3 regions of the Pseudomonas sp. FG29 genome follow, and region 2 is predicted to be linked to each of the others. Evidence: predicted binding sites of a transcription regulator. Region 2 holds the regulator's gene; each other region holds the start of a gene.

What was found. The regulator FliA, encoded in region 2, starts transcription of late flagellar genes. The targets are predictions, from matches to a motif close to CTAAAGTTTNNNNNNNNNNNGCCGNTAA.
Positions count from the first base shown of each region.
Region 1: ACODS1_RS13270 (methyl-accepting chemotaxis protein) is a predicted target of FliA. The motif match lies at 2,614-2,641, and genes of this name have one in related genera.
Region 3: ACODS1_RS09315 (methyl-accepting chemotaxis protein) is a predicted target of FliA. The motif match lies at 3,887-3,914, and genes of this name have one in related genera.

Region 1 is NZ_JBMDJU010000011.1:17,994-24,822, reverse strand. Features, by position in the region: gene ACODS1_RS13280 (LysR family transcriptional regulator) at 101-1,045, opposite strand; gene ACODS1_RS13275 (OprD family porin) at 1,317-2,540, shown strand; gene ACODS1_RS13270 (methyl-accepting chemotaxis protein) at 2,679-4,562, shown strand; gene ACODS1_RS13265 (5-oxoprolinase subunit PxpA) at 4,776-5,528, shown strand; gene ACODS1_RS13260 (5-oxoprolinase subunit B family protein) at 5,525-6,238, shown strand; gene ACODS1_RS13255 (5-oxoprolinase subunit C family protein) at 6,235-6,829, shown strand, end outside.
Region 2 is NZ_JBMDJU010000015.1:83,960-90,788, forward strand. Features, by position in the region: gene flhA (flagellar biosynthesis protein FlhA) at 29-2,176, shown strand; gene flhF (flagellar biosynthesis GTPase FlhF) at 2,188-3,501, shown strand; gene fleN (flagellar synthesis regulator FleN) at 3,589-4,419, shown strand; gene fliA (RNA polymerase sigma factor FliA) at 4,416-5,162, shown strand; gene ACODS1_RS16135 (chemotaxis response regulator CheY) at 5,263-5,637, shown strand; gene ACODS1_RS16140 (protein phosphatase CheZ) at 5,657-6,445, shown strand; gene ACODS1_RS16145 (chemotaxis protein CheA) at 6,458-6,829, shown strand, end outside.
Region 3 is NZ_JBMDJU010000006.1:102,344-109,172, forward strand. Features, by position in the region: gene ACODS1_RS09305 (imelysin family protein) at 1-263, opposite strand, end outside; gene ACODS1_RS09310 (di-heme oxidoreductase family protein) at 274-1,686, opposite strand; gene ACODS1_RS09315 (methyl-accepting chemotaxis protein) at 1,903-3,864, opposite strand; gene ACODS1_RS09320 (extracellular solute-binding protein) at 4,210-5,283, opposite strand; gene ACODS1_RS09325 (methyl-accepting chemotaxis protein) at 5,308-6,150, opposite strand; partial or broken gene ACODS1_RS09330 (PDC sensor domain-containing protein) at 6,166-6,829, opposite strand, start outside.

The DNA of each region.
Region 1 (6,829 bases), on a different contig from region 2:
CATGATCGGAATTCGTTATGAGAGCAAAGGGGGCATTCGCCCGGGCCACGCACCAACAGCGAGCATCCGTCGCATGGCCCGCCCTGGCTGAGCGTCAGGTTCAGGCGCTCTTTTGTTCCGAGGCGGGGGCGACCCGCACTATGCAGGTTTCACCCATTTCCTCGGCGTAGGCATCCAGTGCCTCACTGGCCAGGGCGATGATGTCTTCGCTCAGCTCCAGGCCGACGCCGGTACGCCAGGTCGCCACCACGGGCAGCGGCGGCGGCTCGGGCACCTCATCGAGGATGGTCAGCAGCCCCTGCTTGAGTTCGTCCCGCACCAGCGCCGGCGGCAACGCGCCGATGCCGAAGCCGTCACGGATCAGCCGCGTCATCGCGGCGATGGAGTTGACGCAGTTGATGCGCGGCGCGCTGACGCTGCCGGCATGCAGCAGGTTGAGGATGTCCTGATGCGGCCGTGAATTCTTCGAGAAGGTGATGATGCGCTCCTTCGCCAGTTCGTCCATCGAGGCATAACCACGGTGGTAGAGCGAGCCGGTCGGCACGATCCAGCGCACCGGAAAGGCAGCCAGTTCCAGGTTGCGCACGCTGTCGCCATTAACCATGTCAGTCTGGAAGACGATGTCCAGATAGCCCTTGAGCAACTGCTCGTTGAGGTTGCGCGCGGTATCGGCGGTCAGCTCGATCTCCACCGCCGGGTAGCGTTCCATCACCCGTGTTACGAACGGACTCAGCCAGGTGTGAATGACGGTATCCATCGCCCCGACACGAATGCGCCCCTGGATATTGCCGGTGTCGCTGATCGACTGCTTCAGCGCCTGCATGGTGTCGATCATGCGTTCGGCGTATTCGAGCACCTTCTGTCCTTCCGGCGTCAGGGAAACCCCCTTCGAATCACGCAGGAAGAGGCGCGTGCCCAACTCGTCCTCGAGCGCCGCGATACGGCTGGAGATGGAGGCCTGGGTGCTGAACAGCTTTTCCGCCGTGAGGCGAAAACTCTTCAGCCGCGCCACCCAAACGAAAGTCTCGAGAAATCTCAGGTTCATGCCACAACGCCTCTCTACCGTGTCGTCATCAAGACCCGTCCACCGGGCCTCATGCAGCCCCGGGCGTAGCAGGTTGCATGCCAGGCATTTTTTCTTCTGCCGATGAATTTTCTTATCGCCAGCCCCCGGTTTTTCTCGTTGGACGCCAGCGAACTCGGCTTTGAAGAATGGCGCCGCGCTCTGCGCAGACCACAACAACATCATTCCAAAAACGCGCTCTGCCAAGCAGCCATCCTCGCCGCTGCGCGCTCCCGACAGGAGACATTGCATCATGAAACCCCATTTCCCCCTGGCATCCGCCCTGCTGCTCGGCAGCGGCCTGCCGGCCCTGGCCCAGGCCGATTTCATCGCAGACAGCAAGGCCAACCTGGAAATGCGCAACTTCTATTTCAACCGCGATTTCCGCCAGAGCGGCGCGCGCGACAAGGCCGAAGAATGGGCGCAGGGCTTCCTGCTGCGCATGGAATCCGGTTACACCGAGGGCACCGTCGGTTTCGGTGTCGATGCGCTGGGCATGCTCGGCCTCAAGCTCGACTCAGGCGACGGCACCGCCGGCAGCGGTCTGCTGCCAGCCGATCGTTCCGGCGGCTCGCAGGACGAATATTCCAAGCTGGCACTGACCGGCAAGGTGAAGGTCTCCAACAGCACGCTGAAGGTCGGCGCCCTGAGTTTTCGCAGCCCGATCGTTTCAGCCAATGACTCGCGCCTGCTGCCGCAGACCTTCCAGGGCGCGCTACTCAACGTGCAGGAGGTCGACAACCTGACCCTGCAAGGCGGCAAGATCAATCGCATCAAGGCCAACAACTCCAGCGACTACACCGAGATGAGCGGCAACCGCATCGGCGGCAGCAGCGACTCGTTCACCTTCGGCGGCGGCGAATACAAACTCACCCCGCAGCTCACCGCCGGCCTGCATTACGGTGAGCTGGAGAACATCTACCAGCAGTACTACGGCACGCTGCTGCATGTGCTGCCGCTGGGTGATGGCCAGTCGTTCAAGAGCGACCTGCGCTACTCGCAAAGCCGTGAGGACGGCAATTTCCGCGACCTCGACAACAAGGCCTTCGGCGCCATGTTTACCTACAGCCTGGGCGGCCATGCCTTGGGCGCCGGCTACCAGCGCATGAGCGGCGACGATCCCTTCCCATACATCGCCAGCAGCGACCCGTTCCTGGTCAACTTCGTCCAGATCAACGACTTCGCCAACACCCAGGAACGTTCCTGGCAAGTACGCTACGACTACAACTTTGCCAGCCTTGGCATTCCCGGTCTGACCTTCATGACCCGCTACATTGCCGGCGACAACGTCGAGATGGCCGGGCGCAGCGATGAAGGCAAGGAATGGGAGCGCAACATGGACATCGCTTACGTGATCCAGGAAGGCCCGCTGAAAAACCTCGGGCTGAAATGGCGCAACGCCACCGTTCGCTCCAACTTCGGCAATGATCTCGACGAAAACCGCCTGATTCTCAGCTATAGCCTGCCGCTCTGGTAAGCGGCTACACGACAACGGGGCCTTCACGGCCCCGTTTGCGTTTCTCGAACGACAAGATGGCCATAGACTTTTAATCAAGTTGTATGACAACTTGCCGATTCCTGAGAATCATCCTTCAGAAGATGGCGAGGCGTTAACGTGAACCTTCAACTGTCCTGGCAACACAAATTCCGCGCCCTCATCGCGCTCACCCTGATCAGCCTGGCGCTGATGGCTGCGGCCTCGCTGTGGGCCAGTCATAGCGTCAGCACTGCGCTGCAGGCGCGAGAAAGCGCCGCTGGCTATGCCAGTACGAGTACCCAGCTGATGAATCACTGGTGGCGACAGAACACCCTGCGCCAGGGCCTGAGCCCGGATCGACTCGACAGCTACAAGGCCGGCCTGGACGAACTGGAAAATCTTGTCGGACAACTGCTGACACAGGCACGCACCCTGGATGATGCCAGCACCGTGCAACATGCCGAGCGCATCCAGAGCGTGCTGCTCGAGGAAATCGCCCAGCAGCGCCAATGGCTGGTGCTGAATCAGGCCCTCGGCCTCACGCCCTTCGAAGGCCAGCGCAAGAACCTCAGCGAAAAGAGCAAGGCGCTGGAAGCCATCAGTTTCGACCTGATCAAGCCCTTCATCAGCGCGGCCCTGAGTGGCCAGCGTGACTACCTGTCATCCTTCGATGCCGGCTTCGCCCAGATCACCCAGGCCGCCATCGTCAAGCTGCAGGCGCAGATCGCCGACCTCGAGTGGCAGGACACGCCGATCGGCAAGAACGTCAGCGGCTTCGCCCAGGCATTTGCCGACGCGCATGCCAGCATCGAGCAGATCAGCGCCGTGAACCAGCGCCTGAACCAGCTCGGCGAACAACTGCAGGCCAGCGTCGAAGCCCAGGCGCAGGCGCTGCAGAACGGCCTGCTGCTGCGCCGCAGCCAGGAGGCGCAGCAGGCGCAGGAGTCGGCACGCTACGCCATGGGGCTGAGCTTCCTGGCCGTCGCCGCCCTGCTCTCGCTGACCTTGCTGCAGGCCTCGCGCACGCTGGTCACGCGCCTGCGCAATGTCACCCAGTTGCTCAGCCGCGTGGCGTCTGGCGATCTGTCCGGCAGATTGCCGGTGGGCAACAACCCGCGCGACGAATTCAACCAGCTCGCCGACGCGGCCAACCGGATGATCCAGGGCATCGGAGACATCGTCACCCAGGTGCTGCACGCCAACGATGAGCTGAACCGCCTGCATCATCATCTCGGCGACGCCATGCGCCAGTTGGGCGACAACAGCCTGCAAGTAGAGATGCAGACAGAACAGGCCGCCTCGGCCTCGCACCAGATCAGCGCCACCCTCAACGACATGGCACAACGCACCGCCGAAGTCGGTACCGCCACCACCAGTGCCTACGATGCTGCACGTGATGGCGGCCAGGTGATCGCCGCCAGCGTCGCCAGCATGAGCCGCCTGGCGCAACTGATCCAGGCCACCCACAGCCAGGTCGATGCGCTCGGCCAGAGCAGTGCGCGGGTCAACGGTATCGTCGACGTGATCAACAGCCTGGCCGACCAGACCAACCTGCTCGCCCTCAACGCGGCCATCGAAGCGGCACGCGCCGGCGAGGCCGGGCGCGGCTTCTCGGTGGTGGCCGACGAGGTGCGCTCGCTGGCACAGAAGACCGTCGCCGCCACCACCGACATCAGCGCCATCGTCGGTGAATTCCAGCAGCAGACGCGGCAGATGCATGAGCTGATGAACAACGGCATCGGCCTGGCCGCCGAAGGTGAGCGCCATTCCGCGCAGGTCGCCAGCGCCATCGAGTCGATCACCACGGCCATGGAGCGCCTCACCGGCGAGATGAACCAGGTGGTGGTCGCCATCGAAGAGGTGTCCACCACCACCGAGGACATCGCCGACAAGATGGAAACCATCAACCTGCACACCGGCCAGAGCAAGGATCTGCGCCATGCCCTGGGCGATCACACCGAGGGGTTGTCCTCGCAGGTCGATGCCCTGGGGCGCAGCGCCAGCCAGTTCCGCCTGGCCTGAGTCCGCACCTGCCAGACCTGTATCACACCGCTTCGGCAGGCCTCGTCGAGTGCCTGCCCGAGACCATCAGCCTTTCCTATCTCTGGCGACTGCATTAATTAGTTGGACGCTCACCCTTGCCGCCGGAACAATGCGTGACAGCCTCTCGCGATGCCCGGCCAGGGCATGGCGGAGCGACATAACCTGCATGCACGCCATGAATAGGATGGTCACGTGAACAGCCTGCTTCTGAACTGCGACATCGGCGAAAGCTTCGGCGCCTGGACCATGGGCCTGGACGCCGAGGTCATGCCCTTCATCGACTGCGCCAACATCGCCTGCGGTTTCCATGCCTCGGACCCCAGCGTGATGCGCAAGACCGTAGCCCTGGCCGTGCAACACGGCGTACGCATCGGCGCGCACACCGCCTACCAGGATCTGGTCGGCTTCGGCCGTCGCTCGATGGACTGCACGCCGCAGGAAGTCGAAGACCTGATGCTCTACCAGATCGGCGCCCTCGAAGGCCTCTGCCGCAGCCAAGGTGCTCGCGTCAGCTACGTCAAACCGCATGGTGCGCTGTACCAGGACATGATGCGCAAACCCGCCACCCTGCGCGCGGTGATGAGCGCCGTGGCCAAGTACGACCGCCAGTTGCCACTGATGCTGATGAGCACCCGCGACAACAGCGTGGCCCAGGCATTGGGCGACGAGTTCGGCCTGACCCTGTGGTTCGAGGCCTTCGCCGACCGCGCCTATGACGCCGCCGGCTACCTGGTCAGCCGCAGCCAGCCTGGCGCGGTGCACCATGACAGCGAGGTGATCGTCGCCCAGGCCGTCACCCTGGCCCGCGGCGAAGCCCTGCAGGCCAGCGACGGCAGCGCCCTGCACCTGGCGGCGCAGACCCTCTGCGTGCATGGCGACAACGCCAGCTCGGTGGCGGCGGTCAAGCGTATCCGTGAAGCCTTCGACGCTTTGGCACGCGTATGAATGCGCCCCGCGTGCGACTGGAAGTCGCCGGCATCGACAGCCTAATCCTGCGCCTGTTCGAGCACATCGACGAAGCCAACATGCCCTGGATGCAGGCCGCCCGCCTGCGTCTGCAAGCCGCATTCGGTGACGCCCTGCTCGACCTGGTGCCTTCCTACACCACCCTGCTGCTGCACTACGACCTGAACCAACTCGACAGCGCTCAGGCGCGCGCCAAGATCGCCGAGGCACTCGCTGACCTGCAGCCTGCCGATACGCAAGGCGGGCGCGAACACTTGCTGCCGACCTGGTACGACCGCAGCGTCGGCCCGGAACTACCCCTGCTGGCTCGCCGCAGCGGGCTCAGCGAAGCCGAGGTGATCGCTCGCCACAGCGGCCATGCCTACCAGGTGTTCGCCCTGGGTTTCGCCCCCGGTTTCGCCTTCATGGGTCTGGTCGAGGAGATTCTCGCCACGCCGCGTCTGAGCACTCCACGTAAGCGCATCGCGCCCGGCAGCGTCGGCATCGCCGAACGTCAGACCGCCGCCTACCCGGTGGTCTCGCCGGGCGGCTGGAACCTGCTCGGGCGCACGCCGGCGCGGTTGTTCGGCAGCGACCTCGACGGCTACAGCCTGCTGCAGCCTGGCGACCGCGTGCGCTTCGTGCCCATCGAGCGCGCCGAGTTCCTGCGTCTGGGCGGTGACGACAGCCCGCTGGAGGTCAGCCAATGACTGCTGCCCAACCCTCACTGCGTGTGCTGCGCAGCAGCCCCTTCGTGCAATTGCAGGACGGCGGGCGCTTCGGCGTGCGTCACCTCGGCGTGACCCAGAGCGGCGCGCTGGACTGGATCGCCCACCGCTGGGCCAACTGGCTGCTGGGTAATCCACTCACCGTCGCCGTGGTGGAGATCACCCTCGGCAACGTCGAATTCGAATGCACGGGCGACACCACCCTGGCCCTGGCCGGCGCCGACCTCGGCGCCCACCTGGATGACCAGCCGCTGACGCCCTGGCGGCATTTTGCGGTGCGCGCCGGGCAGCGTCTGAGCTTCGCCCAGCCACGTCAGGGTGCACGGGCCTACCTGGCTGCGCCCGGCGGCTTTCAGGCGCCGCAGGTGCTCGGCAGTTGCGCCAGCATGCTGCGCGAGGGGCTGGGTGGATTGCATGGCGATGGCCAGGCGCTGCAGGCCGACGATCTGCTGGGCTGGCAGGCAACCGCGCCGACGTGTCTGCGCGAGATGCCCACGGCGCATATTCCATCATTCGAGCCATCGCCACGCCTGCAACTGGTGATGGGCGCGCAGATCGGCGACTTCAGTGGGC
Region 2 (6,829 bases):
AGGACGCGGTATTGCGTCAAAAGATTGAATGAATTGGGGTAAGGCCGTGGCAGTAGATCGCGCTCAGTTGATCGGTGACGTACGCAGCAACCTGGCCGGGTTGCGGCATGGCAATCTGGGCATTCCGCTGCTGCTGCTGGTGATGCTCGGCATGGTCATGCTGCCGGTGCCGGCGTTTCTGCTCGATGTGCTGTTCACCTTCAGCATCGCGCTGTCGATCGTAGTGCTGCTGGTCAGTATCTACGCCCTGCGGCCGCTGGATTTCGCCGTGTTCCCCACCATCCTGCTCGCCGCCACGCTGCTACGCCTGGCGCTGAACGTGGCTTCGACTCGGGTGGTGCTGCTCAATGGTCATGAGGGCCACGGTGCGGCGGGGCAGGTGATCCAGGCCTTCGGCGAGGTGGTGATTGGCGGTAACTACGTCGTCGGTATCGTGGTCTTCGCCATCCTCATGATCATCAACTTCGTGGTGGTCACCAAGGGCGCCGGACGTATCTCCGAGGTGAGCGCGCGCTTCACCCTCGATGCCATGCCTGGCAAGCAGATGGCCATCGACGCCGACCTCAACGCCGGCCTGATCGATCAGGTCGAAGCCAAGAAACGTCGCAGCGAAGTGGCCCAGGAGGCTGACTTCTACGGTTCCATGGATGGTGCCAGCAAGTTCGTACGCGGCGACGCCGTTGCTGGTCTGCTGATCCTGTTCATCAACCTCATCGGCGGTGTTGCCATCGGCGTGCTGCAGCACCAATTGGCGTTCGCCGATGCCGGTAAGGTCTACACCCTGCTGACCATCGGCGACGGTTTGGTGGCGCAGATTCCTTCCCTGCTGCTGTCGACTGCCGCTGCGGTGATGGTCACCCGCGTTTCTACTTCCGAGGACATGGGGGCGCAGGTCAACCGGCAGATGTTTGCTTCGCCCAAGGCTTTGGCAGTGGCTGCGGCCATCCTGATTGCCATGGGCCTGGTGCCGGGCATGCCGCATTTTTCCTTCCTCAGCCTGGGTTTCATCGCTGCGGGTGGCGCTTACTGGATCGCGCACAAGAACCGCAAGGTCAAGGAAGAGGAAGTCAAGGAAGTGCAGCGCCAGCAGGAGCTGCTGCCGGCGCAGAAGGCCCAGGAGGTCAAGGAGCTGGGTTGGGACGATGTGACGCCAGTGGACATGGTGGGTCTGGAGGTGGGCTACCGCCTGATTCCGCTGGTCGACCGCAACCAGGGTGGTCAACTGCTGGCGCGGATCAAGGGTGTTCGCAAGAAGCTGTCGCAGGAGATGGGCTTTCTCATGCCGTCGGTGCATATCCGCGACAACCTCGACCTGGCACCCAATGCCTACCGTTTGACGCTCATGGGTGTCAGCGTGGCCGAGGCTGAGGTCTACCCGGATCGCGAGCTGGCGATCAACCCCGGTCAGGTGTTCGGCCCGCTCAATGGCATTGCCGCCAAGGATCCGGCGTTCGGCCTGGAGGCGGTATGGATCGATCCCAGTCAGCGTGACCAGGCGCAATCGCTCGGTTACACCGTGGTCGATGCCAGCACCGTGGTCGCCACCCACCTGAATCAGATCCTGCACAAGCACGCTCATGAGCTGCTCGGGCACGAGGAAGTACAGCAGCTCATGCAACTGCTGGCCAAGAGTTCGCCGAAGCTGGCCGAAGAGCTGGTGCCTGGGCTGGTGTCGCTGTCGACGCTGCTCAAGGTATTGCAGGCGCTGCTGCAGGAACAGGTGCCGGTGCGCGACATCCGCACCATCGCCGAGGCCATCGCCAACGTCGCGCCAAAGAGTCAAGATCCCGCCGCCATGGTCGCAGCCGTTCGCGTGTCGCTGGCTCGCGCCATCGTGCAAAGCATCGTGGGACTAGAGCCGGAGCTGCCTGTGATCACCCTTGAACCAAGGTTGGAACAGATATTGCTGAACAGTCTGCAGAAGGCCGGTCAGGGTAGCGAGGATGGCATCCTCCTCGAACCAGGTATGGCCGAGAAGCTGCAGCGTTCCCTGGTGGAAGCGGCGCAGCGCCAGGAAATGCTCGGCAAACCGGTGATCCTGCTGGTGGCCGGTCCGATCCGGGCGATGTTGTCGCGCTTCGCGCGGCTGGCGGTACCCAGCATGTACGTGCTGGCCTACCAGGAAATTCCGGACAACAAGCAGGTCACCATAGTCGCCACTGTGGGCCAGAACTGAGGTAAAGGGTCATGCAGGTCAAACGTTTCTTCGCTGCTGATATGCGGACCGCCATGAAACTGGTGCGTGACGAACTGGGCGCTGACGCGGCCATCATCGGCAACCGCCGCGTGGCCGGTGGTGTCGAGCTGACCGCCGCGCTCGACTATCAGGTGGCGCCAGCGCCGGTTCGACCGAATCCGGCTCTGGAGGCCGAGCTGCGCAAGACTCAGGCGCGCATCGCCAATGCCCAGGCGGAGCTGGCGACCCGTGCCGAACAGGACTCGTCGAAAGACCGTCAACTTTTCGCCAATGACTCGCTGGTGGCGCCGGAATTGCCGGCGACCCCGGTCAAGCCGCAGCGCCCCGTCGAGAAGCCGGTGGCTGCCGCGCCCAGTGTCGATCCGCGTGCGCTCGATGCCATGCGCTTCGAGCTGCATGGCCTGCGTGAACTGATCGAAGTACAGCTGGGCTCCATCGCCTGGGGGCAAATGCAGAGCCGTCGCCCGCAGCAGGCCAACCTGTGGCGCCGCTTGCAGCGTATGGGCCTGTCGGCCGAGCTGTCGCAGGCGTTGCTCGACCGCGTGGCGGGCGTCGCCGAGCCTCGTCAGGCCTGGCGCATGCTCCTGGCGCACCTGGCCCATGCGATCAAGACGCCCAAGGTCGAGCCGTTGGAAGAGGGCGGGGTGATTGCCCTGGTCGGCCCTGCCGGCATGGGCAAGACCACCACGCTGGCCAAGCTGGCCGCGCGTTACGTGCTTAAGTACGGTGCTCAGCAGGTCGCTCTGGTGAGTATGGACAGCTTCCGTATCGGCGCCCAGGAACAGCTCAAGACCCTGGGGCGCATCCTCGGCGTCTCGGTGACTCAGATCGATCCGGGGCAGTCGCTGCTGCAAGCCCTGGCGCCCCTGGCCAAGAAACGTGTCGTACTGATCGATACGGCGGGGTTGCCCGCCAACGATCCGGCCCTGCGTCTGCAGCTCGAGAGCCTGTCTGCGCGCGGCCTGAAAGCCAAGAATTATCTGGTGCTGGCCGCTACCAGTCAGAGCCAGGTGCTCAAGGCGGCCTACCATAGTTACAAGCGTTGCGGCCTTTCCGGCTGCATACTGACGAAGCTGGACGAGGCCGTGAGTCTGGGTGAGGTTTTGGGTCTGGCTATAGGCCAGCATCTGCCGGTAGCCTATGTCACGGACGGGCCGCGGATTCCGGATGATCTGCACGTTCCGCGTAGCCACCAGCTGGTCAGCCGCGCGGTGGGATTGCAGGCGCCGGAAGAGCCTAGCGAGGACGCCATGGCGCAATTGTTCGCCGGTCTCTATCAAGGAACCGCGCGGCGCGTCGGCTGAAGCGCTAAAGTGTTGCAAACCCTGCGTTTTTTGCAGGGGCGAACGGCCGGTTGGCCAAGTCGAAGTTAGACAAGGTATTGAGAGAACATGGGTATGCATCCCGTACAGGTGATCGCGGTAACCGGCGGCAAGGGCGGTGTCGGTAAGACCAACGTGTCGGTGAATCTGTCCATGGCCCTCGCCGATCTGGGGCGCCGGGTGATGTTGATGGACGCCGACCTTGGGCTCGCCAACGTCGATGTGCTGCTGGGGCTGAGCCCCAAGCGCACCCTGGCCGACGTGATCGCTGGTGAGTGTGACCTGCGTGACGTCCTGCTGCAGGGGCCGGGCGGTATCCGCATCGTGCCGGCCGCATCGGGCACGCAGAGCATGGTCAACCTATCGCCCATGCAGCATGCCGGCCTGATCCAGGCATTCAGCGATATCAGCGAAAACCTCGACGTGTTGGTGATCGACACTGCAGCCGGCATCGGCGATGCGGTCGTCAGCTTCGTGCGGGCGGCGCAGGAGATTCTCGTCGTGGTCTGCGACGAGCCGACCTCGATCACCGACGCCTACGCGCTGATCAAGCTGCTCAACCGCGACCATGGCATCAGCCGCTTCCGCGTGCTGGCCAACATGGCGCACAGCCCGCAGGAAGGTCGCAATCTCTTTGCTAAGCTGACCAAGGTGACGGATCGTTTTCTCGATGTCGCCCTGCAGTACGTCGGCGCGGTGCCCTACGACGAATGCGTACGCAAGGCGGTGCAGAAGCAGCGCGCCGTCTATGAAGCCTTCCCGCGCTCCAAATGCGCACTGGCGTTCAAGGCAATCGCTCAGAAGGTCGATACCTGGCCGCTGCCGGCCAACCCGCGCGGCCATCTGGAGTTCTTCGTCGAGCGCCTGGTGAAGCAACCGACAGCAGACTCGGCCGTATGACAGCAGCCTCTGGACTTCGTATGTACAACAAGGCTCGTGCGCAGGACTCCCAGCACCAGTTGATCGAGCGCTATGCGCCGCTGGTCAAGCGCATTGCCTATCACTTGCTGGCGCGTCTGCCAGCCAGCGTGCAGGTGGACGATCTGATTCAGGCCGGGATGATCGGCCTGCTCGAAGCCTCGCGCAAATACGACTCCAGCAAGGGTGCAAGCTTCGAAACATTCGCCGGTATTCGCATCCGCGGTGCCATGCTCGACGAGGTGCGCAAAGGCGATTGGGCACCGCGTTCGGTGCACCGCAACAGCCGGATGGTCAGCGATGCGATACGTACCGTTGAAGCGAGAACGGGGCGTGACGCTAAAGATCACGAGGTTGCTGCCGAACTCCAATTGAGTCTGGAAGATTACTACGGCATTCTTGGCGACACTTTGGGTAGCCGCCTGTTCAGTTTCGACGACCTATTGCAGGACGGTGAACATGGCGGACTGCACGAAGACGCCGGGCACACCCACCTCGAACCTTCGCGGGATCTCGAAGATGAACGCTTTCAAGCGGCATTGGCCGAGGCCATTGCCGGCCTGCCGGAGCGCGAGCGTCTGGTGCTGGCGCTGTATTACGATGAAGAACTGAACCTGAAGGAAATCGGTGAAGTACTGGGGGTCAGCGAATCGCGCGTCAGTCAGTTGCACAGTCAGTGCGCGGCGCGTCTGCGTTCGCGGCTGAGTGAATGGCGCGCTGGCTGAGTCGCAGCGTACTCGCAGGCAGAAACGGTTTCACGATTAAAGGACGTAGTTGCAAACGCAATACGTTTGGGACTGTACGGAGGTCGACTTGGACAAGAACATGAAAATCCTCATCGTTGACGATTTTTCGACGATGCGACGGATCATCAAGAACCTCTTGCGAGACTTGGGTTTCACCAATACCGCCGAGGCCGATGACGGCACTTCAGCGTTGCCGATGCTGCAGAGCGGCAGCTTCGACTTTCTGGTCACCGACTGGAACATGCCCGGTATGACCGGCATCGACCTGCTGCGTGCGGTACGTGCGGATGAGCGCCTCAAGCACCTGCCGGTGCTGATGGTCACCGCCGAAGCCAAGCGTGACCAGATCATCGAAGCGGCTCAGGCCGGCGTGAATGGCTATGTGGTCAAGCCCTTCACTGCGCAGGTGCTGAAGGAAAAGATCGAGAAGATCTTCGAGCGGGTCAACGGCTGATGTCGGCCGCGAGGGTGCTATGGAACACGATGATTCCACATTGGGCGATCTTGAAACGTCCCTGAAAACCAATGCCCGCGAACTGGTCGATAGCCTCGAAAAAGGTAACTTCGGCAACGCGGTGCAACTGATCAATGAGCTCAACAAGGTTCGTGATCGTGGTTTGTATCACGAGGTCGGCAAGCTGACCCGTGAGCTGCACAACGCTATTGTCAATTTTCAGCTCGACCCGCGCATGCCTCATGCCAAGGAGCTGTCGCAGATATCCGACGCCACCGAGCGTCTGAACTACGTCGTCACCCAGACCGAGAAAGCGGCCAACCGCACCATGGATCTGGTGGAGCAGAGTGCGCCACTGGTCAATGACCTGGCCGATGAGGCGCAGAGCCTCAGCGCCGAGTGGGGTCGTTTCATGCGCCGGGAAATCGGCGCAGAGGGTTTTCGTGAGCTGGCCAAGCGCATCGAGTTGTTCCTTGCGCGTAGCGAGCGTGACAGCAGCAAGCTGTCCAACCACCTCAACGACATTCTGTTGGCGCAGGATTACCAGGATCTGACCGGTCAGGTGATCAAGCGGGTGACGCAGTTGGTCACCGAGGTGGAAAGCAACCTGCTTAAATTAGTCCTAATGGCCAGTTCGGTAGACCGCTTCGCGGGTATCGAACATGACCACGATGCATTGCGTGCCGAACAACAGCAGCAAAAATCGCCGTCGACGGGTGAAGGTCCGCAGATTCATGCCGATAAGCGTGATGACGTCGCCTCCAATCAGGACGATGTCGACGACCTGCTATCCAGTCTTGGATTCTAAGGAGCACCCCACATGAGCTTCGGCGCCGATGAAGAGATCCTCCAGGATTTCCTGGTAGAGGCCGGCGAGATTCTCGAACAGTTGTCCGAGCAGTTGGTCGAGCTGGAAAGCCGACCGGACGACATGAACCTGCTGAACGCCATCTTTCGCGGTTTCCACACCGTCAAGGGCGGAGCAGGCTTCCTTCAGCTCAACGAGCTGGTGGAGTGCTGTCATATTGCCGAGAACGTGTTCGACATCCTTCGCAAGGGCGAGCGTCGCGTTGACGCTGAACTGATGGACGTTGTGCTCGAGGCGCTGGATGCGGTCAACAGCATGTTTGGCCAGGTTCGGGAACGCTCCGAGCCTACGCCGGCATCGCCCGAGCTGCTGGCAGCCCTGGCA
Region 3 (6,829 bases), on a different contig from region 2:
GGGCCGAGCATCAGCGGTTGCAGCGCCGACCAGGCGCTCATGGCGCCGAGGAAGGCCTGGCGTGCGGCGGGCAGATCGGCGCTGCCGGCGCAGAAGGCCGCTGCGCGCTCGGCCAGTTGGCGGTCGGCTTCCTGCCAACTGGTATAGGCCGGCAGCAGCACGCCGTCGGTGAGGGCGCCGGTGACCTTGGCGGCCGGATCCTGCTGGCCGCAGCCGACCAGGGCCAGGCCAAGCAGGGAGGCGATCAGGCTCTTGTGCAACATCTCGGACTCCTTATAGGGAATTGAGGAAGGCGAGCAGGGCTGCTCGCTCATCAGCATCGAATTTCAGCACCTGCTGCTTGGCTGCTTCGGCCTCGCCGCCGTGCCAGAGTATGGCTTCCAGCAGATTGCGGGCGCGACCGTCATGCAGCAATTGGGTATGGCCATTGACCGTCTGGGTCAGGCCGATGCCCCACAGCGGTGGCGTGCGCCATTCGCGGCCCGTGGCGAGAAACTCGTCGCGGCCATCGGCCAGGCCTTCGCCCATGTCATGCAGGAGCAGGTCGGTGTAAGGGCGGATCACCTGGTTGGCCAGCTCCGGCTCGGCGGCATCGGCGGCGGTGGTGAAGCGCGGTGTATGGCACTGCTGGCAGCCGGCCTGGTGGAACAGGCCCTTGCCCTTGAGTACCTCGGGCGCATCGACATCGCGGCGCGCCGGCACGCCCAGGTTGCGGCTGTAGAACAGTACGCTGGCGAGGATGTTGTCGCTCACCTCGGGCACGCCGCCATTGACGGCGGCCAGGCAATCGCTTTGCGCGTCGGTGCAGTTGTCATGGACGATCAGGGTGGTGGTCAGGCCCATGTCGTTGGCGAAGGCTTCGGCGTTCTGCTGGTTGAGGCTGGGCTGACCGGCTTTCCAGCCGAAACGGCCGAGCACGGTGCGCTGCTCGGCGCGATCCCAGACCTGGTTGGCGCGGCCGGAGATGCCATCGCCGTTGGCATCGTCGGGGTCGGCTTGGGCCAGGATGTCGGCCTCGGGGATGGCTTCGAGCAGGCCCAGACCGATCATCGGCGGTGCTACGCGTGCCGAGACGCGTACGTCCGGGTGCATCGGGCCGTAGCCGAGCTGGCTGATGTCCAGTTGCGGCTTGCGCAGTTGCACCTCGGTGCCATCGGCAAAACGTACCGGCACGCTGCTGTAACGCAGGCGCACCTTACCTTCCGGGACGATGCCGGGGTTGGCCATGTCCTGCAGTTGGGCGCCGTAGGTGGGTTCGGGTATCACGCCCTGATGGATCAGACGCTCGGCGTCATCGGCCCCGGCGGGAATGGACAGGCGCACCAGCATCGAGGCGGCGCTGGCGGCATCGGCTTCCGGCGGATGGCCGCGACCGTCCTTGATGTGGCAGTTCTGGCAGGCATTGGTGTTGAACAGCGGGCCCAGACCATCGCGCGCGGTGGTGGAGGCGGGTGCCGGCACCCAGGGGTTGCGGAAGAAACTGTTGCCCACCGAGAAGTCCAGGCGGCGGCTCGGCGCCAGGTTGGCCGAAGGCTGGGAGAAGGCGTTGTGGTCGAACTTGCGTACCGTGGCGGCGCCAGCCGACAGCGCTTCGCCCGGTTCGGCTGCGCTGAAATGCGGTTGTTGATCGCAAGCGGCCAGGAACAGGGCCAGAAAAGGGAGCAGGCAGCGCTGATACGGCGACATCGGTAGAGCTATCCGGGGCGGGCGGGGCGCCAAGATTAGCAGGCTAAGGTAATTTAAATAAGATCAATTAGCGTTAGCTGTCGAGGCAAAAGGTCGCGCTTGCCTGGCTCGTGGCCAAGCGTTCACTCATCAGGAGGGATCCAGGCGTCGCGATGATGCCGGATTGTTGGGGGCGAGGCCTGACCGCGCAGCATGGCGGCGCGGTCAGGTGGTCGTTCAGCTGACCTTGAAGCGGCTGACCTGCAGTTGCAGGTCGCTGCCCAGACGCGCCAGGTCGACGCTGGCTGCCGAGGTTTCCTCGCTGGCGGCGGCCGATTGCTCGGCGATATCGCGGATATTGGAGATGCTGCGGTTGATCTCCTCGGCGACCGAGCTTTGCTCTTCCGATGCCGTGGCGATCTGCTGGTTCATCTGCTGGATGCGTGAAACTGCCTCGTCGATCCGCGTCAGCGCGGTGCCGGCGTGGCGCGCGGCCTCGACGGTGTCACCGGCCATGCTGCGGCTCTGCGCCATCACACCGACTGCGCTTTCGGCGCCGTTCTGCAATGTAGCGACCAGTTGCTCGATCTGCTGCGTGGACTCCTGGGTGCGCCTGGCCAGGGCGCGTACTTCGTCGGCGACCACGGCGAAGCCGCGCCCGGCCTCGCCCGCACGCGCCGCTTCGATGGCGGCGTTGAGCGCCAACAGGTTGGTCTGCTCGGCGATGCTCTTGATCACGTCCAGCACGGTGCCGATGTTGGCGCTGTCGCCCTTGAGCCGGCCGATGGCTTCGGCCGAGGTCTCTACCGTGCGGGCTAGTTGCTCGATCTGGGTGATGGCCAACTGCACGATCTTGCCGCCTTCACGGGTCTGGTCTTCCGCCTCGGTAGCCGAGCCTGCCGCATTTTCGGCATTGCGCGCGACATCCAGCACGGTGGCGGCCATCTGGTTCATGGCAGTCGCCACTTGCTCGGTTTCCATGCGCTGCTCGGTAACGCCGGCACTGGTCTGCGCGGTCACGGCCGACAGTTCCTCGGCGGCGGTGGCCAGCTGGGTGATGCCGGAGCCGAGCCTGCCGATCAGGTCGCGCAGGCTGAGGGTCATGGCCTGCATGGCCTGCATCAGTTGGCCCAGTTCGTCGCGGCGGTTGCTGGCGATGTCCTCGGTCAGATCGCCATCGGCGACCTTGCGGGCAATGCCGACCACGCGCTGCAGCGGGCCGACGATGGCCTGGGTAATGAACAGCGAGCAGAGCACGCCCAGCACGAACGCGACCATGGCCGCGATCAGCAGGGTTTGCTTGGCATGGCTGGAGTCGCTGGCCAGCAGTTCGCGTTGCAGTTTCAGCGACTGGCTCGAAGCAGATGCGACCTCACGAGCGCGGTCGGTCATGTCCTTTTCGCTCTGATTCAGCTCACCGATGCTGGTCTTGAGCTGGCCGAAGTTACTGCGGTAGCTGGCCAATTGCTGCAGGGCATCTTCCATCGCCGAGCGCGCGCCACTGTCTTGCAGGGTGCCGAGCAGTTCACGACCTTTGCTGTCGAGCGAGTTGAAGTGAGCGTCGAGCAACTGTGCGTACTGGTCGTCCTGCCGCAGCAGAAAATCCTTTTCGCGCCGCCGTGCTTCGAGCAATTCCATGGCCAACTCGTTGGCCTGGTTCGCTCGTCCCAATGTATCGATGCTGGCCTGATCGCCGTTCATGCGGATCTGCTCGAGCGCCAGCTTGCTCAGTTCACTTTGCAGATCAGTGAAGCGTTTGAGCGCTGCGCGGGCGGAGTCCTCCATGGCTTTTTGTGCGTCGTTACTGGCCTTGCCGGCGGCCTGCAATTGCTCCAGTTCGCTGCGATAGCCAGTGGCGTCTTCCTGGATCTGACGCATCAATGTCTTGTTTTCAGGGCGCACCAGAAGGGCTTCTTTCTCGGCTGCCTGATCCCTTATCTGCTGGGAAAGGGTCAATGCTTGCTGCATGGCGTGTTCGTCGTTGCGTAGCAGGTAGTTCTTCTCCTGCTGGCGTGCGCGCATCAATTGGGTGTCGATTTCACTGACCCCCAACAGGTTATCGATACGGTCGAGGGTATTGTTCAGACTGCTGTTGCCGATCCAGGCAGTCGCGAGGGTTATCAGGAGGATCAAGCCGAAGCCACCGAGTAGTTTTTTACGGACACTCAGATCCAGAAGCATGCGATTGACGGTATTCATGACGATTCCTTGTGCTTTCTGATTGTCGGACAACCCTTGAAAGACCTTAGCTGACCTGGCCGATAGGGCCATGTCGCTGAGTGTGGGGTGTCGTTATCGCGGTGCGTCGTGTCGCAAGGCGTGGCGTGCAGCGGGGGCGATTTCGCCGACCTGACAGTGATGCCAGGGCTGGATGGAGGGGAACCGCTGAGGCGTACCGTTCAAAGGGGTCTGCAACGCGGCGTCCAGGGCAGACTAACAGCCTGATATTCGCTGGCAATATGGCGTCAATTTTTTGTGACTGACGGTCAATTTGCCGCTACCTGAGGGTGTGCAGCGGCAGAATGACCCGATGAGCGTGTCGATTTATGGCTGTGCCAGCTTGGGGGCTGCATCCCTGAAGCCTTTCCAGGCCTGCTCGACGGCATGCTTCTGGGCGGGCAGTAGGCTTTCCAGCAAGTAGCTGCTACGCCGTTGTTCTGCGCTGAGTACCTGCAATGGCGAGTGCTGGATCAGCGTCTGCAGTTCCGCCGCATCGCTTGGCAGGGGGGCATAGAACTGAGTGGTGCGGGCATTGCGCACCGCATTGGCTGGGGCGATGAGGAAGTCGATCAGTTGGTAGGCCAGCTCGGGGTGGCTGGCATTGCTGGGGATGGCCAGGGTATCGATATAGATGAGGGCGCCTTCACGGGGGATGCGGTAGGTCAGCCTGGGATTGCGTTGCATCGCCTTGAGGGCGTGTCCGCTCCAGGTCATCGCCAGACACAACTGGCCGGAGGCCAGGGCCTCGATGTGTGGCCAGTTGTCGAGGTTGCGCAGCTGGGCGGCGAGTGGCGTCAGCCGCTGTACGCTGCGCTGGATCTGCCGGTTGCTGCTGGCTGCCAAGCGCCGTCCCTGATAGTTGAGCAGCAGCGAGGTGACTTCTTCCGGCGCATCCGGCAGACCGATGCCGCACGTGCTGAGCCTGGACGATTTCGTACTGTCGAACAGCAGCGCCCAACTGTTCGGCGCTTCAGCACCATACGCCGCTTGCACCCGCTCCTGGTCGATCACCATGCCCATGGAGCCCCACAGGTAGGGCACGCTGTACTGATTGGCATGGGGGATACCCGCGAGGATCGACAGCAGCCAGGGATCGAGCCGGGCATAGCTGGGCAGGCGTTGGCTCTCGATACGGCTCAGTCGCTGCTCGTCGATCAGTTCCCTGAGCATGAAGTGGCTGGGCACCACCAGGTCATAGGGCTCACCGCTGCGCAGTGCCTGATCCAGCTCCTGCGCGGTGGTGTAGGCCTGGTAGTCGACCCGAATGCCGGTTCGTGCCTCGAAGTCCTGCAGCACGGCGGGGTCGAAGTAATCCTTCCAGCTATAGAAGCGAATCACGTCCTGGGCCTGTGCCTGCAGGCTGACGGCGAGGAGCAGCGGATAGAGCAGACGTTTCATGAAATGGCTCCTGGGTACGCGGCGTCAGGTACGGAAATGCTCCACCAGACGCTGTTGCTGGATGGACATGTCATGCAGGGATCGGCCGATATGCGACGACGCCTCGACTTGCGCGGTGAGCGTTGCGCTGATGGCGCGGATACCGTCGACGCGCTGGGCCACGTCGTCCAGCCCGGCGCTCTGCGCCTGCGAGGCCTCGGCGATCTGTCGGTTCATGCGGTCGATCACGCCGATCGCCTCGCCGATGGTGTGCAGGGCGGTGTGGGTATCGTCGAGCAGGCTGACGCTGTTGCGCGCCTGCTCACGGCTGCGGTGCATGCCGTTGACCACTTCACGACTGAGCTGCTGCAGGTTCTCCACCACCAGGCGGATCTTGCCCACCGAGTTTTGCGTGTTGTCCGCCAGGTGGCGCACCTCGTCGGCGACCACGGCGAAGCCACGTCCCTGATCGCCGGCTCGCGCCGCCTCGATGGCGGCGTTGAGCGCGAGCAGGCTGGTCTGCTCGGCGATGGTGCAGATCACGTCGAGCACCTGGCCGATATCCTCGCTGCTGCCAGCCAGCGCCTGCACGTTGTGCATTGCAGCTTCGAGGCGTTGATCGAGCTGGTTGATGGTTTCGGTGGTCTTGGCGAATGACTGCACACCCTGCTGGCCGGCCTGGTCGGCGGCCCGTGCTGCATCGGCAGCCTGGGTGGAGCTGCCGGCGACCTCCTGAGCACTGGCATGAATCTGCTGCAGCGCCACGGCCGCTTGCTCCACTTGCTGGTGCTGGCGGTGCATGCCGGCGTTGATGTCCGCGGCGACGCTGGCCGCGCGGTCGGCAGTCTCACGGGTACTTAAGGCCGCCTTCTGAATCTCGCCGACCATCGGTTGCAGGTGATCGAGAAAGCGATTGAAGCCGGTGACCAGCCGACCCAATTCGTCGCTGCGCTGCCTGGGCAGGCGCCGGGTCAGATCGCCGTCGCCCTCCACCAGTTCGTCGAGCATCTCGGCCACCCGTTGCAGTGGGCGGCTGATGCTGCGCGCCGTGAGGCCGAGCAGCAGCACGCCGAGCAGGCTGACGCCGAGCCCGAGGCCCAGGCTCTGCCACAGCGCATCCTGCTGACCGTTGTCCATCTGCGTCTGCAGGCGTTGGGCAGGAGCGTGCAATTGCGCGTTGGGGATGTCGATATGCAGGTGCCAGGGCCGCGAATCGGCCAAGGGTTGCAACACCTGGCTCAGTTGCACGTTGTCGGCGGCAGGCGCGCTGGCGAACGGACTGCCCAGCTTGTCGGGCTGGGCGCTGTGCCCGGCCAGCAACTGCGTGGCGGAGAGAATGTAGACGGCGTTCTGGCCCTGATACAGCTCGGCGCTGAGCGCTTCGGTCAAGCCTTGCAGGGTGGCCAGGCTGATATCGAAACCCAGCACGCCGATCACCCGGCCGTTGTCGAGCAGCGGGATGGACAGGCTGCTCATCAGCGTGTTGTGGCCTTCCACCTCGACTGCGTAGGGCTCAACCACACAGGGTTTGCCGCTTTGCATCGGGCAGACGTACCAGGCGTTCTGC